3 regions of the Paenibacillus sp. FSL M8-0228 genome follow, and region 3 is predicted to be linked to each of the others. Evidence: a T-box and tRNA genes for the amino acid it is inferred to sense, from the RefSeq annotation. Region 3 holds a T-box; the other regions hold tRNA genes.
What was found. A T-box is a leader RNA that pairs with one kind of tRNA and senses whether it is charged. The one in region 3 lies ahead of tyrS (tyrosine--tRNA ligase), so its partner is inferred to be a tRNA-Tyr.

Region 1: it encodes a tRNA-Tyr, which carries the amino acid that the T-box ahead of tyrS (tyrosine--tRNA ligase) is inferred to sense. The anticodon was not compared.
Region 2: it encodes a tRNA-Tyr, which carries the amino acid that the T-box ahead of tyrS (tyrosine--tRNA ligase) is inferred to sense. The anticodon was not compared.

The regions. Positions count from the first base shown of each region.
Region 1 is NZ_JBBOXA010000001.1:4,744,927-4,749,182, reverse strand. It holds rRNA gene MKY98_RS21570 (23S ribosomal RNA) at 1-1,386, shown strand, start outside; tRNA gene MKY98_RS21565 (tRNA-Asn) at 1,454-1,529, shown strand; tRNA gene MKY98_RS21560 (tRNA-Ser) at 1,533-1,624, shown strand; tRNA gene MKY98_RS21555 (tRNA-Glu) at 1,642-1,713, shown strand; tRNA gene MKY98_RS21550 (tRNA-Val) at 1,782-1,857, shown strand; tRNA gene MKY98_RS21545 (tRNA-Met) at 1,884-1,960, shown strand; tRNA gene MKY98_RS21540 (tRNA-Asp) at 1,976-2,052, shown strand; tRNA gene MKY98_RS21535 (tRNA-Phe) at 2,090-2,162, shown strand; tRNA gene MKY98_RS21530 (tRNA-Thr) at 2,185-2,260, shown strand; tRNA gene MKY98_RS21525 (tRNA-Tyr) at 2,266-2,351, shown strand; tRNA gene MKY98_RS21520 (tRNA-Trp) at 2,359-2,432, shown strand; tRNA gene MKY98_RS21515 (tRNA-His) at 2,450-2,522, shown strand; tRNA gene MKY98_RS21510 (tRNA-Gln) at 2,533-2,607, shown strand; tRNA gene MKY98_RS21505 (tRNA-Gly) at 2,615-2,686, shown strand; tRNA gene MKY98_RS21500 (tRNA-Cys) at 2,699-2,773, shown strand; tRNA gene MKY98_RS21495 (tRNA-Leu) at 2,785-2,863, shown strand; gene MKY98_RS21490 (hypothetical protein) at 2,909-3,037, opposite strand; gene MKY98_RS21485 (hypothetical protein) at 3,725-3,940, opposite strand; gene MKY98_RS21480 (MarR family transcriptional regulator) at 4,159-4,256, shown strand, end outside.
Region 2 is NZ_JBBOXA010000001.1:403,172-407,427, reverse strand. It holds gene MKY98_RS01830 (PAS domain-containing sensor histidine kinase) at 1-945, shown strand, start outside; tRNA gene MKY98_RS01825 (tRNA-Gly) at 1,148-1,218, opposite strand; tRNA gene MKY98_RS01820 (tRNA-Pro) at 1,228-1,301, opposite strand; tRNA gene MKY98_RS01815 (tRNA-Arg) at 1,325-1,401, opposite strand; tRNA gene MKY98_RS01810 (tRNA-Cys) at 1,428-1,498, opposite strand; tRNA gene MKY98_RS01805 (tRNA-Gly) at 1,509-1,583, opposite strand; tRNA gene MKY98_RS01800 (tRNA-Leu) at 1,590-1,677, opposite strand; tRNA gene MKY98_RS01795 (tRNA-Lys) at 1,692-1,767, opposite strand; tRNA gene MKY98_RS01790 (tRNA-Gln) at 1,772-1,846, opposite strand; tRNA gene MKY98_RS01785 (tRNA-His) at 1,864-1,936, opposite strand; tRNA gene MKY98_RS01780 (tRNA-Tyr) at 1,956-2,041, opposite strand; tRNA gene MKY98_RS01775 (tRNA-Thr) at 2,046-2,121, opposite strand; tRNA gene MKY98_RS01770 (tRNA-Phe) at 2,148-2,220, opposite strand; tRNA gene MKY98_RS01765 (tRNA-Asp) at 2,287-2,363, opposite strand; tRNA gene MKY98_RS01760 (tRNA-Met) at 2,389-2,462, opposite strand; tRNA gene MKY98_RS01755 (tRNA-Val) at 2,493-2,568, opposite strand; tRNA gene MKY98_RS01750 (tRNA-Glu) at 2,575-2,646, opposite strand; tRNA gene MKY98_RS01745 (tRNA-Ser) at 2,679-2,770, opposite strand; tRNA gene MKY98_RS01740 (tRNA-Met) at 2,774-2,847, opposite strand; tRNA gene MKY98_RS01735 (tRNA-Asn) at 2,883-2,958, opposite strand; tRNA gene MKY98_RS01730 (tRNA-Ala) at 2,963-3,038, opposite strand; tRNA gene MKY98_RS01725 (tRNA-Ile) at 3,061-3,137, opposite strand; rRNA gene rrf (5S ribosomal RNA) at 3,174-3,290, opposite strand; rRNA gene MKY98_RS01715 (23S ribosomal RNA) at 3,442-4,256, opposite strand, start outside.
Region 3 is NZ_JBBOXA010000001.1:3,606,083-3,610,338, forward strand. It holds gene rpsD (30S ribosomal protein S4) at 1-288, shown strand, start outside; gene MKY98_RS16070 (AraC family transcriptional regulator) at 367-1,236, opposite strand; gene tyrS (tyrosine--tRNA ligase) at 1,438-2,691, opposite strand; T-box leader at 2,758-3,023, opposite strand; gene MKY98_RS16080 (penicillin-binding protein 1A) at 3,159-4,256, shown strand, end outside.

The DNA of each region.
Region 1 (4,256 bases), 1.1 Mb from region 3:
ATCCGCACATCGTTAAGGCTGGGCTGTGATGGGGAGCGAAAATTGTAGTAGCGAAGGTCATGATCTCAGACTGCCAAGAAAAGCCTCTAGCCAGGAGAAGGTGCCCGTACCGCAAACCGACACAGGTAGGCGAGAAGAGAATTCTAAGGCGCGCGGAAGAACTCTCGTTAAGGAACTCGGCAAAATGACCCCGTAACTTCGGGAGAAGGGGTGCCTCGGTAGGGTGAATAGCCCGAGGGGGCCGCAGTGAAAAGGCCCAAGCGACTGTTTAGCAAAAACACAGGTCTGTGCGAAGCCGCAAGGCGAAGTATACGGGCTGACGCCTGCCCGGTGCTGGAAGGTTAAGGGGAGTGGTAAGCTCGCAAGAGCGAAGCTATGAACCGAAGCCCCAGTAAACGGCGGCCGTAACTATAACGGTCCTAAGGTAGCGAAATTCCTTGTCAGGTAAATTCTGACCCGCACGAATGGCGTAACGACTTGGGCGCTGTCTCAACGAGAGATCCGGTGAAATTTTAATACCTGTGAAGATGCAGGTTACCCGCGACAAGACGGAAAGACCCCATGGAGCTTTACTGCAGCTTGATATTGAATTTGGGTACGATCTGTACAGGATAGGTGGGAGCCGTTGAGCCTTGAGCGCCAGCTTGAGGGGAGGCATCCTTGGGATACCACCCTGATCGTATCTAGGTTCTAACTTGGTACCGTAATCCGGTGCGAGGACAGTGTCAGGTGGGCAGTTTGACTGGGGCGGTCGCCTCCTAAAGAGTAACGGAGGCGCCCCAAGGTTCCCTCAGAATGGTTGGAAATCATTCGAAGAGTGCAAAGGCAGAAGGGAGCTTGACTGCGAGACCTACAAGTCGAGCAGGGACGAAAGTCGGGCTTAGTGATCCGGTGGTACCGCATGGAAGGGCCATCGCTCAACGGATAAAAGCTACCCTGGGGATAACAGGCTTATCTCCCCCAAGAGTCCACATCGACGGGGAGGTTTGGCACCTCGATGTCGGCTCATCGCATCCTGGGGCTGAAGTAGGTCCCAAGGGTTGGGCTGTTCGCCCATTAAAGCGGTACGCGAGCTGGGTTCAGAACGTCGTGAGACAGTTCGGTCCCTATCTGTCGTGGGCGTAGGAAATTTGAGAGGAGCTGTCCTTAGTACGAGAGGACCGGGATGGACGTACCGCTGGTGTACCAGTTGTTCCGCCAGGAGCACCGCTGGGTAGCTATGTACGGAAGGGATAAGCGCTGAAAGCATCTAAGCGTGAAGCCCCCCTCAAGATGAGATTTCCCAGTATGTAAGACCCCTTGAAGACGACGAGGTAGATAGGTTGGGGGTGGAAGTGCAGTAATGCATGGAGCTGACCAATACTAATCGGTCGAGGGCTTATCCTAAAAATAAAACGCAAATGAGTTTCGGATCCAGTTTTCAGGGTGTAACCTTGAAACAAATGCTTAATATTCCCTGATAGCTCAGTTGGTAGAGCACTCGACTGTTAATCGAGTTGTCACAGGTTCGAGTCCTGTTCGGGGAGCCATATGGAGAGGTGTCCGAGTTGGCCGAAGGAGCACGATTGGAAATCGTGTAGGCGCCAAAAGCGTCTCGAGGGTTCGAATCCCTCTCTCTCCGCCATAATTATTTTATTGTATGGCCCGTTGGTCAAGGGGTTAAGACACCTCCCTTTCACGGAGGTAACAGGGGTTCGAATCCCCTACGGGTCATAAAAATATCATAAAAAAACTTGCAATAAAAAGTTTATTATGGTATAATATGAAAAGTGTTTCGGTGTGGAGGCTTAGCTCAGCTGGGAGAGCATCTGCCTTACAAGCAGAGGGTCGGGGGTTCGAGCCCCTCAGCCTCCACCATTTGAAAATTTTATATTTATTATTGTCGCGGGGTGGAGCAGTTCGGTAGCTCGTCGGGCTCATAACCCGAAGGTCGCAGGTTCAAATCCTGCCCCCGCAACCAATTAAAAATTATTATGGAACTGTGGTGTAGAGGCCTAACATGCCTGCCTGTCACGCAGGAGATCGCGGGTTCGAATCCCGTCAGTTCCGCCATTAGTATTATAACGTGTAATGAAGAGCCTTATTCTAAGGCTCGGTAGCTCAGTCGGTAGAGCAGAGGACTGAAAATCCTCGTGTCGGCGGTTCGATTCCGTCCCGAGCCACTTTTAATTGAATATTTTATGTGCCGGTGTAGCTCAACTGGTAGAGCAACTGACTTGTAATCAGTAGGTTGGGGGTTCAAGTCCTCTCGCCGGCACCATTTTTGGAGGATTAGCGAAGTGGCCAAACGCATCAGACTGTAAATCTGCTCCCTTACGGGTTCGGTGGTTCGAATCCATCATCCTCCACCAGTTTTATAGGGGCATAGTTTAAAGGTAGAACAACGGTCTCCAAAACCGTTGGTGTGGGTTCAATTCCTGCTGCCCCTGCCAATTATTCATTACTTGCGGCGGTCGTGGCGAAGTGGTTAACGCACCGGACTGTGACTCCGGCATTCGTGGGTTCAAGCCCCATCGGCCGCCCTTTACTTATTGGGGATTAGCCAAGCGGTAAGGCAACGGACTTTGACTCCGTCATGCATAGGTTCAAATCCTATATCCCCAGCCATCTTTATGCGGACGTGGCTCAGCGGTAGAGCATCGCCTTGCCAAGGCGAGGGTCGCGGGTTCGATTCCCGTCGTCCGCTTTGTTATACTCTGGCGCCATAGCCAAGTGGTAAGGCAAAGCTCTGCAAAAGCTTTATTCCCCAGTTCAAATCTGGGTGGCGCCTCCATAATTGAATACGCCGGCGTGGCGGAATGGCAGACGCGCTCGACTCAAAATCGAGTGGGAAACCGTGGAGGTTCGAGTCCTCTCGCCGGTATTAACTAAAAGAGTTCATTAGAGACATTCTCTAGTGAGCTTTTTTTTATTTGAGCTTTAGTACCCCACTCATTGCTTGAGTTGAAGACACCTTTGAGTTGTATTCCAGATGCGAATAAATATTTGCCGTTGTTGCATAATCGCTGTGGCCTAACCATTCCTGAACTTCTTTCATGCTTACCCCTAATACATCTACATAAATATACATAAATATACTCCAGGTATTCAAGACAATAAGAATTGTCAGAAGATAAGCGATAGGATTCCTGTTATTCCTTCATACGAATCAGAAGCTCATAGAACGTGTCCACCAGTGGCAGATTACCGGATAGAGTAGCCGCTTTTACTCTTACAGCATATCTTCGTTTTCAACCGCGAGTGCTTGTCCTTCCATATGATAATTCTTCCTGGCTTCCTGAAGCAAGATTTCGGCTCTTTTCTTGGTTCCTTTTATTTAAGCTCCGTAGGGATCCATTTCGGTTATCGTTTACCATTCTCATCTTTACAGTTAGGCGGATGTCCCGTTACGCTTTCTCCTCTTCCAACAACTCCAGAGGGTGAACCCGATCCTTTTTCAAATACCGGTTGAGCTTCGGAATGGATTTGCTACAAAAGTGGTAGCTGAATCCGCCGATGGATTGCTTTAGCGCCCAGAAGGTACATTTGTTTTTGAACCGGGCGGTATAAAGTTCGATGATCTAGGTCGCCTCCAGTGTTAGATCGGTGCTGGCTAGAATGGAGCATCGCCTGTTCGGATTCACCAGCAATAACCACAGTTTTTGGTTACTCTTTGGCCCCATAACATATCCACCACAGGTAACTGACGGATTATTCATTGCCATACATGCTCACGATAGCGTACTCAAACGCGGCGATACGGCTTTAAAACAGCTCGGCCAAGCACCACCTTCGTCCTCTTTTTACGGTAGCGACCCCAGTCTGTGGCAGGTGTACCATGACGTTCATAGGCAACGGTATTGGACTTGGCTTCGGTTACCAGATCCATCCGGATGCTGCCGAATTGGTTCCATTGTTCAACCCCCGCAAAGCAGGATTGATCAGCGGTATTCAAAACCATTTCCGGGACGTGCCCTAGTCAAAACACAGCATGAGGCCTATGACAATGACAACAAACCCATGAAAAGCGCCTCCAAAATTGCGCCACATTTAACACAATTGATATTGATTATCAATATCAATTGTGTTAATATAATTTTGTTTACTAGTGAACAAAAAAATCTAATGGGGACACTGAACTTGGTCTGCAACTACTACAAGAGAGGGGAGATTGGGAAATTGGAGTTTCAAAATCATTTTAAAGGTCATCTTTACGAGCAATATATTAAAATGCTACATCTGAATGAGCTGTATACTGAACAAGAATTTAACTCGTT
Region 2 (4,256 bases), 3.2 Mb from region 3:
TCTTCCATCGTTGCTTTGACCGATCATCGAGGTATTATTCAGTACGTAAACGACAAGTTCTGTGAGATTTCGCAATACAGTCGTGAAGAGCTGATCGGTCAGGATCATCGTCTCATTAATTCAGGCTATCATACCCCCGCCTTCATGAAAAACCTGTGGACTACGATCCGTTCAGGTGAGGTATGGCAAGGAGAAATACGTAATCGTGCTAAAGATAACAGCTACTACTGGGTGAATACTACGATCGTTCCGTTTATGGACGAGGAAGGTAAACCCTATCAGTACTTAGCGATCCGCAATGAGGTCACTAAACTGAAGAGAGTAGAAGCTGAACTTCAGTCTATGATGACACAAGTCATGCAAATACAGGAAGAAGAACGTAAACGCTTTTCAAGAGAGCTGCATGATGGGATAGGGCAAAGCTTATTTTCACTTATTATCCAATTGGATAGCCAACTTGCCGAACAACCTAGTGCTACTCTGGAGAATCTCCGTTCGCAGGTGACCGACATCATCAAAGATGTTCGTGGTCTAGCGTGGGAACTTCGTCCCTCAGTTCTGGATGATCTGGGTGTCGTCCCAGCCATAAGAACCTATATTGAAAACTTCTGTTCTCATTACGGGATTGAGGTGCATTTTCAATGCAATCTACGTAAACGGGTTGATATTCGCAAGGAAATTGCAATTTATCGGATTGTACAAGAGGCATTAACGAATGTAGCCAAATACGCAGATGTAGCAGAGGCATATGTCGACGTTGAGGATCAAAATGAAATGATACAAGTGACCATTCGGGATAAAGGCATTGGATTCTCTGGAAAGTCCCAAGGAGAGGGAGTTGGATTGTTCAGTATGGAAGAACGAGCTAGAGGGGTAGGGGGATTTATGAGCATAACCTCTGCTCCAGACGAGGGAACCTCCATCCAGCTGACCATTCCCGTGTAAAAACTGTCCACTAGATCGGTTATCGGTGTATACCAGTTGCATGATCAGAACGATATACACCGATACCGAAGATTATGGATAATCAACACATTGTGGATTACATGAGGATAAATACAAAAAAAGAGAGAGCTCTGTCCCCAGACAGGCTCTCTTTATTTATAAGGTGTCACCACTGAGGCAACAAGAATCCGCTATAGCAAAAAGCGGGTGATGGGAATCGAACCCACGCTACCAGCTTGGAAGGCTGGAGTTCTACCATTGAACTACACCCGCAAAACAGTATCGGGATGACACGATTTGAACATGCGACCCCCTGGTCCCAAACCAGGTGCTCTACCAAGCTGAGCTACATCCCGACATTATACATTTTTTTAAGAAATGGCGCGCCCTGAGAGATTCGAACTCCCGGCCTTTTGATTCGTAGTCAAACGCTCTATCCAGCTGAGCTAAGGGCGCATATTAAATTCCATAATGAGTAGTCAAGGCGCCACCCAGATTTGAACTGGGGATGAAGCTTTTGCAGAGCTTTGCCTTACCACTTGGCTATGGCGCCGTATGGATAATGGAGCGGACGACGGGAATCGAACCCGCGACCCTCGCCTTGGCAAGGCGATGCTCTACCGCTGAGCCACGTCCGCAAAATATGGTGCGGTCGAGAGGACTCGAACCTCCACGGGGGGTTAGCCCACACGGACCTGAACCGTGCGCGTCTGCCAATTCCGCCACGACCGCAAAATAATTATAAATGGTGAGCCATGAAGGACTCGAACCTTCGACACCCTGATTAAAAGTCAGGTGCTCTACCAACTGAGCTAATGGCTCTTAATGGCTGGGGATATAGGATTTGAACCTATGCATGACGGAGTCAAAGTCCGTTGCCTTACCGCTTGGCTAATCCCCAATAAATTAAGAATAAAGGGCGGCCGATGGGGCTTGAACCCACGAATGCCGGAGTCACAGTCCGGTGCGTTAACCACTTCGCCACGACCGCCATATGATTATGAAAAGACTGGTGGAGGATGATGGATTCGAACCACCGAACCCGTAAGGGAGCAGATTTACAGTCTGATGCGTTTGGCCACTTCGCTAATCCTCCAAAATGGTGCCGGCGAGAGGACTTGAACCCCCAACCTACTGATTACAAGTCAGTTGCTCTACCAGTTGAGCTACACCGGCACATTACTCATTTCCCACTTGAAAGGTGGCTCGGGACGGAATCGAACCGCCGACACGAGGATTTTCAGTCCTCTGCTCTACCGACTGAGCTACCGAGCCATATTAAATTTTATTACTACATCATATAATCCGCACTATATATGCCAATTATATATGAAGCTAAAATGGCGGAACTGACGGGATTCGAACCCGCGATCTCCTGCGTGACAGGCAGGCATGTTAGGCCTCTACACCACAGTTCCAGAGGCATTTCCAATAGGAAATTAATTGCGGGGGCAGGATTTGAACCTACGACCTTCGGGTTATGAGCCCGACGAGCTACCGAACTGCTCCACCCCGCGACATTAAAAAGCATTTCTCAATTTTTCTTATGGTGGAGGCTGAGGGGATCGAACCCCCGACCCTCTGCTTGTAAGGCAGATGCTCTCCCAGCTGAGCTAAGCCTCCATATTATGACCCGTAGGGGATTCGAACCCCTGTTACCTCCGTGAAAGGGAGGTGTCTTAACCCCTTGACCAACGGGCCTTGCAAAATAAGTTCTGGTCTCAATAAATTTATGGCGGAGAGAGAGGGATTCGAACCCTCGCACCACTTTCGCAGTCTAACCCCTTAGCAGAGGGTCCCCTTATAGCCACTTGGGTATCTCTCCGAGTAGCGGCAGAGGGGATCGAACCCCCGACCTCACGGGTATGAACCGTACGCTCTAGCCAGCTGAGCTACGCCGCCACCTTAATATATAAAAGTCAGAAATATTCAAAATATGGCTCCCCGAACAGGACTCGAACCTGTGACAACTCGATTAACAGTCGAGTGCTCTACCAACTGAGCTATCAGGGAATATTGGTGGAGCCAAGCGGGATCGAACCGCTGACCTCCTGCGTGCAAGGCAGGCGCTCTCCCAGCTGAGCTATGGCCCCAATCTTTTTGTTATTCTAGAAGTGGTGGGCCTTAGTGGACTCGAACCACCGACCTCACCCTTATCAGGGGTGCGCTCTAACCAGCTGAGCTAAAGGCCCTAACATGTAAAAATTTATCATCCTCTAAAGGATATCGCTTGGCGACGTCCTACTCTCCCAGGACCCTGCGGTCCAAGTACCATCGGCGCTGGAGGGCTTAACGGTCGTGTTCGGGATGGGTACGTGTGGAACCCCTCCGCTATCGCCACCAAACATGAATTTGCTACGCAAATTCTTCCGTAAGGTTATTCGGTTCATCACTTATTGTGTGAATGAATAGCCATGCGCTTGTCGTATGTCACTTGTACATACCTTCAAGGTTACACCCTGAAAACTGGATCCGAAACTCATTGCGCTTTATCTTTAGGATAAGCCCTCGACCGATTAGTATTGGTCAGCTCCATGCATTACTGCACTTCCACCCCCAACCTATCTACCTCGTCGTCTTCAAGGGGTCTTACATACTGGGAAATCTCATCTTGAGGGGGGCTTCACGCTTAGATGCTTTCAGCGCTTATCCCTTCCGTACATAGCTACCCAGCGGTGCTCCTGGCGGAACAACTGGTACACCAGCGGTACGTCCATCCCGGTCCTCTCGTACTAAGGACAGCTCCTCTCAAATTTCCTACGCCCACGACAGATAGGGACCGAACTGTCTCACGACGTTCTGAACCCAGCTCGCGTACCGCTTTAATGGGCGAACAGCCCAACCCTTGGGACCTACTTCAGCCCCAGGATGCGATGAGCCGACATCGAGGTGCCAAACCTCCCCGTCGATGTGGACTCTTGGGGGAGATAAGCCTGTTATCCCCAGGGTAGCTTTTATCCGTTGAGCGATGGCCCTTCCATGCGGTACCACCGGATCACTAAGCCCGACTTTCGTCCCTGCTCGACTTGTAGGTCTCGCAGTCAAGCTCCCTTCTGCCTTTGCACTCTTCGAATGATTTCCAACCATTCTGAGGGAACCTTGGGGCGCCTCCGTTACTCTTTAGGAGGCGACCGCCCCAGTCAAACTGCCCACCTGACACTGTCCTCGCACCGGTTTACGGTACCAAGTTAGAACCTAGATACGATCAGGGTGGTATCCCAAGGATGCCTCCCTTCAAGCTGGCGCTCAAAGTTCGACGGCTCCCACCTATCCTGTACAGATCGTACCCAAATTCAATATCAAGCTGCAGT
Region 3 (4,256 bases):
TCCCGTGCAGGCGCACGTCAATTGGTAGCTCACGGTCACGTTACTGTGAACGGTAAAAAAGTTGACATCGCTTCTTACCAAGTAAGCCCTGGCGACGTGATCGGTCTTCGTGAAAGAAGTCGTTCCCTGTCTTCCATCAAAGAAGCTTTGGAAAACCGCAACCACTTGGTAGCTTACTTGGAGTACAATGACGCAGCTCTGGAAGGTAAATTCATTCGTTTGCCTGAGCGTGGCGAATTGTCCCAAGATATCGATGAAAAACAAATCGTCGAATTCTACAACCGCTAATCCCTGCATTAGCACCAAAAAGCACCCGAATTTATTCGGGTGCTTTTTTTATATTCCTTATGATCGAGCCTGAGAGTTTTATTCAATGGGGATGTATACTTTCATGCTCAAATGATCTGGATAGGAGGAATTCATCACGTCCGTAATTTCAAAATCTGGTCCCTCCCTCCGTTCAAAATTAGAATTAGGAAGCCATGTGCCATAGATAAAGTCTCGTATATTCTGAACCCGTCCATCTGAACCCGAAGCGTCAAACTCAGCATACTTCCCTGCTGGAATCTCCATATATATGAAACCCTCTGCCAGTTCATTTGACTCTTTTTCAACTGCCTCGCCCACCACAAATGAAAATGCACCATTGTCTTCAAATCGACAGGCAACCCCATATGACATTCCCGGTGCGATCTTGTTCGGGATACACATAAAATATTCATTGGCTCCAAAGTGCCCATAAAATCCTGGAATTTCTTTATAGTGCTGCTCATTATTCAGATTTGTTTTATATTCATACCCTATAATTTTGGTCGTTTCGAGCTGCAATATCACTGGCTTGTTCACATCCAAATCCCCCTTCGTATTTTTTTGATAATCCAGAAAATTAATTTTGCTTTGTCCAGGAAGCTCAATATCACTGTTACGATATTTCCCAGGGGTGATCCCAAAATTCTTTTCAAAAGCGCGGGTAAAGGCTTCTTGCGAGTTGTACTGAAACTCAATAGCAATGTCCAACACTTTTTGATTGGATTGTTTTAGCTGTTCAGCCGCCTCGGACAATCTTCTCCTTCTTATATACTGTTGAACCGTAAAACCCGAAATGGCCTGAAAAACCCGCTGGAAATGAAAAGCTGAAAAGCATGCCTGTGAAGCAATATCGGCAATTTTTAGATCCTCCCGGAGATTCAATTCAATAAACTCAATCGCACACTGAATTCGTTTAAAATAGTCCATATAATCCTTCCCCACACTCGTAATTGTTCTGATTATCGATCCTACACCCAAATTGTGCAACCCACGTTTTCATTATGTATAACTCTTCACCTACATGTTTGATTATTTGTGCTAAGTTTACCATGACTTTTCACTTGGCAGAAATAAAAAAGCAACGCTGAGATCGAGACAATCTCAGCGCTGCTTTTGAATATATTTTCATTATCCAAGCTTGATTTTAGCAAATTTCCGTTTACCTACCTGCACAATGTCGCCTTCCTTCGGCGTGTATGCTTCGTTCACATCGGTCCATTTCTCTTCGTTAATTTTGACCGAACCCTGCTGAATACTGCGCTTGGCTTCACCGTTAGATGCTGCAAAGCCCAGATGAGTCAGCAACTGGATCACACGAATGCCACCTTCTTCTAACTGATCAGCCGTCAAGGTGAACTCTTCAATATCGTCAGGCAGCGCGCGCTGCTGGAATACGGTCACAAAATGCTGCTTCGCTGCTTCCTCTGCTTCTTCACCATGGTACATGCGCACTAACGTTCCAGCCAGCTTCATTTTGGCATCACGTGGATGCACTGAGCCGTCCTTAACACCTTTCGCCAGCTCTGCCAACTCCTCGTTGTTGATATCCGTTGCAAGCTCAAAATATTTCAGCATCAGCTCATCAGGAACGGACATGGATTTTCCGTATATTTCGTTCGGCTCCTCATCAACACCAATGTAGTTCCCCAAGCTTTTACTCATCTTCTGAACTCCATCCAGCCCTTCAAGCAATGGTAAAGTAATAGTAGCCTGTGGCTCAACTCCGTATTCTTTTTGCAGGGTTCTACCCATCAGAAGATTAAACTTCTGATCCGTTCCCCCTAATTCAATATCGCTTTGGAGAGCCACGGAATCCATGCCCTGCATCAGCGGGTAAAAGAACTCATGGATGCTGATCGGCAATCCGTTTTGGTACCTTTTTGTAAAATCATCCCGTTCCAACATACGGGCAACCGTTACTTTGGCCGACAGGGTTACTACATCAGCAAAAGACATTGGCCCTAACCATTCGGAATTGTAAAATACCTTTGTTTTTTCAGGATCGAGAATTTTAAAAATTTGTTCCTTGTATGTTTGGGCATTGCGCTGTACATCTTCCTCAGTCAGTTGCTTACGAGTCTCCGATTTACCTGTCGGATCACCAATTCTGCCTGTAAAATCTCCGATAATCAGTTGTACTTGATGGCCTAATTCCTGGAACTGGCGCAGTTTGTGCATAACAACCGTATGTCCGATGTGAATGTCGGGAGCAGATGGATCAAGGCCCAGCTTAATTTTGAGCGGCTCGCCGCTAACGACCGATTTGATCACCTTACGCTTCAGCTCATCCTCCGGTACAATTTCCGCTACACCCCGCTGTATCACCTCTAGCTGTCGTTCTACCTCTACCTGTTGCTCCGGCTTCAATTCTTCCCACTTCATCCTGTATACCCCCTATTTTTCATCCAAAATATTACATATTAGACAAACCAAAAAGCCCCTTTCATCCCAAGGGACGAGAAGGAGCTACTCGCGTTACCACCCTAATTAAAGAAACGCATGTCAAAGACAGACATTTCTTTCACTTCATTCCTATAACGGGCCTACACCCGGTACTGGATTACTATGGTGCTTCGCAAACCTGCAAAAGCTTTCCATTCATCCAGACAGCTCCAGACGGTAATTCAAAGGAGGGACGCTACCGATTCACACCACCCATCGGCTCTCTGTACAACGTGAATCCGCCTTCTACTGAAGTCTTTCTCTGCTTTTCACGATATTTACTTTGACCTATTTATAACACACTGCTTTTATGTAGTCAACGACACCAAAAGACAGGCTTTTTAGCATATGGGTTCATTTTGTAATTTTATGCTATAATAATGGCTGTTATAAAGGAGGAAGACTTAATGGTTGAAGAAAAAAACAATGTATCAGAGCCAAAGCCTTCCCGCTTGCGGACAACCATGCGAAGGCTCGGCCGTGTCATAAAGTGGGTCGTCATCATCGGTTTTATGGGGGCACTATTTGCAGGAGGGGCGGCCGCCGGCTATGTTGCTTCTATTGTAAAAAGCGAACCCGTGCGTTCCAGATCCATGATCCTACAGGAAGTAGATAAGAATGCAATTACAGGCTTCGCTTATTTCAATGATGGCTCTCCCATCGGACAACTCCGGACAGAAGAAGATCGAAGACCTGTCACGTTTAAGGAGATTCCACAACTCGTCATTGACGCAGTCATTGCCATTGAAGATAATCATTTTTACGAGCATAAAGGTGTCGATCTATCGGGAACACTGCGTGCTGTGAAGCAAAAGGCGCTGCATGAATCCGTACAAACCGGGGGTAGTACCCTCACCCAGCAGCTTGCGCGTCGTGTCTTTTTAAATCTCGATCGCACGGATGATCGCAAGGTCAAAGAAATTTTGCTGTCTCTGCGCCTTGAGCGCTTCCTAAGCAAGCAACAAATTATTACGGCCTATCTTAATAAAGTACCTTTTGGTAACGGTTCAAGCGGTTACAACGTCTTTGGCATTAAAGCAGCGGCCAAAGGTATCTTTAATGAGAATGATCTGAACGAGCTTAATATAGCCCAGGCTGCCTATCTGGCAGGTTTGCCACAGCTTCCTTCTTCCTATTCTGCTTACAACGGTAAGGGTGAGTTTAATGAAGCTGGCTTTAAAAGAGCCATCAACCGCCAGCACCTGGTGCTCAGTCGAATGCTGGAGGAGAACAAAATCAATAAAGCACAGTATGATGAAGCGATGGCTTTTGATATCAAAAAATCTCTCGCACCACGTACTGTTAAGGCTTATAACACCTATCCATATCTTATGATAGAAACAGAACGACAAGCTGCGCAGGCACTCATGTCTGTCACCAATCCGGGTCAAGCAGCTAATGCCAGTGCAGATGCCAAAACCAAGGACGATAATGATTTGCTCAAAGAAGCTGAACAGCAGCTTCGCACAGGCGGTTATATGGTGTACACCACCATTGATAAGAGC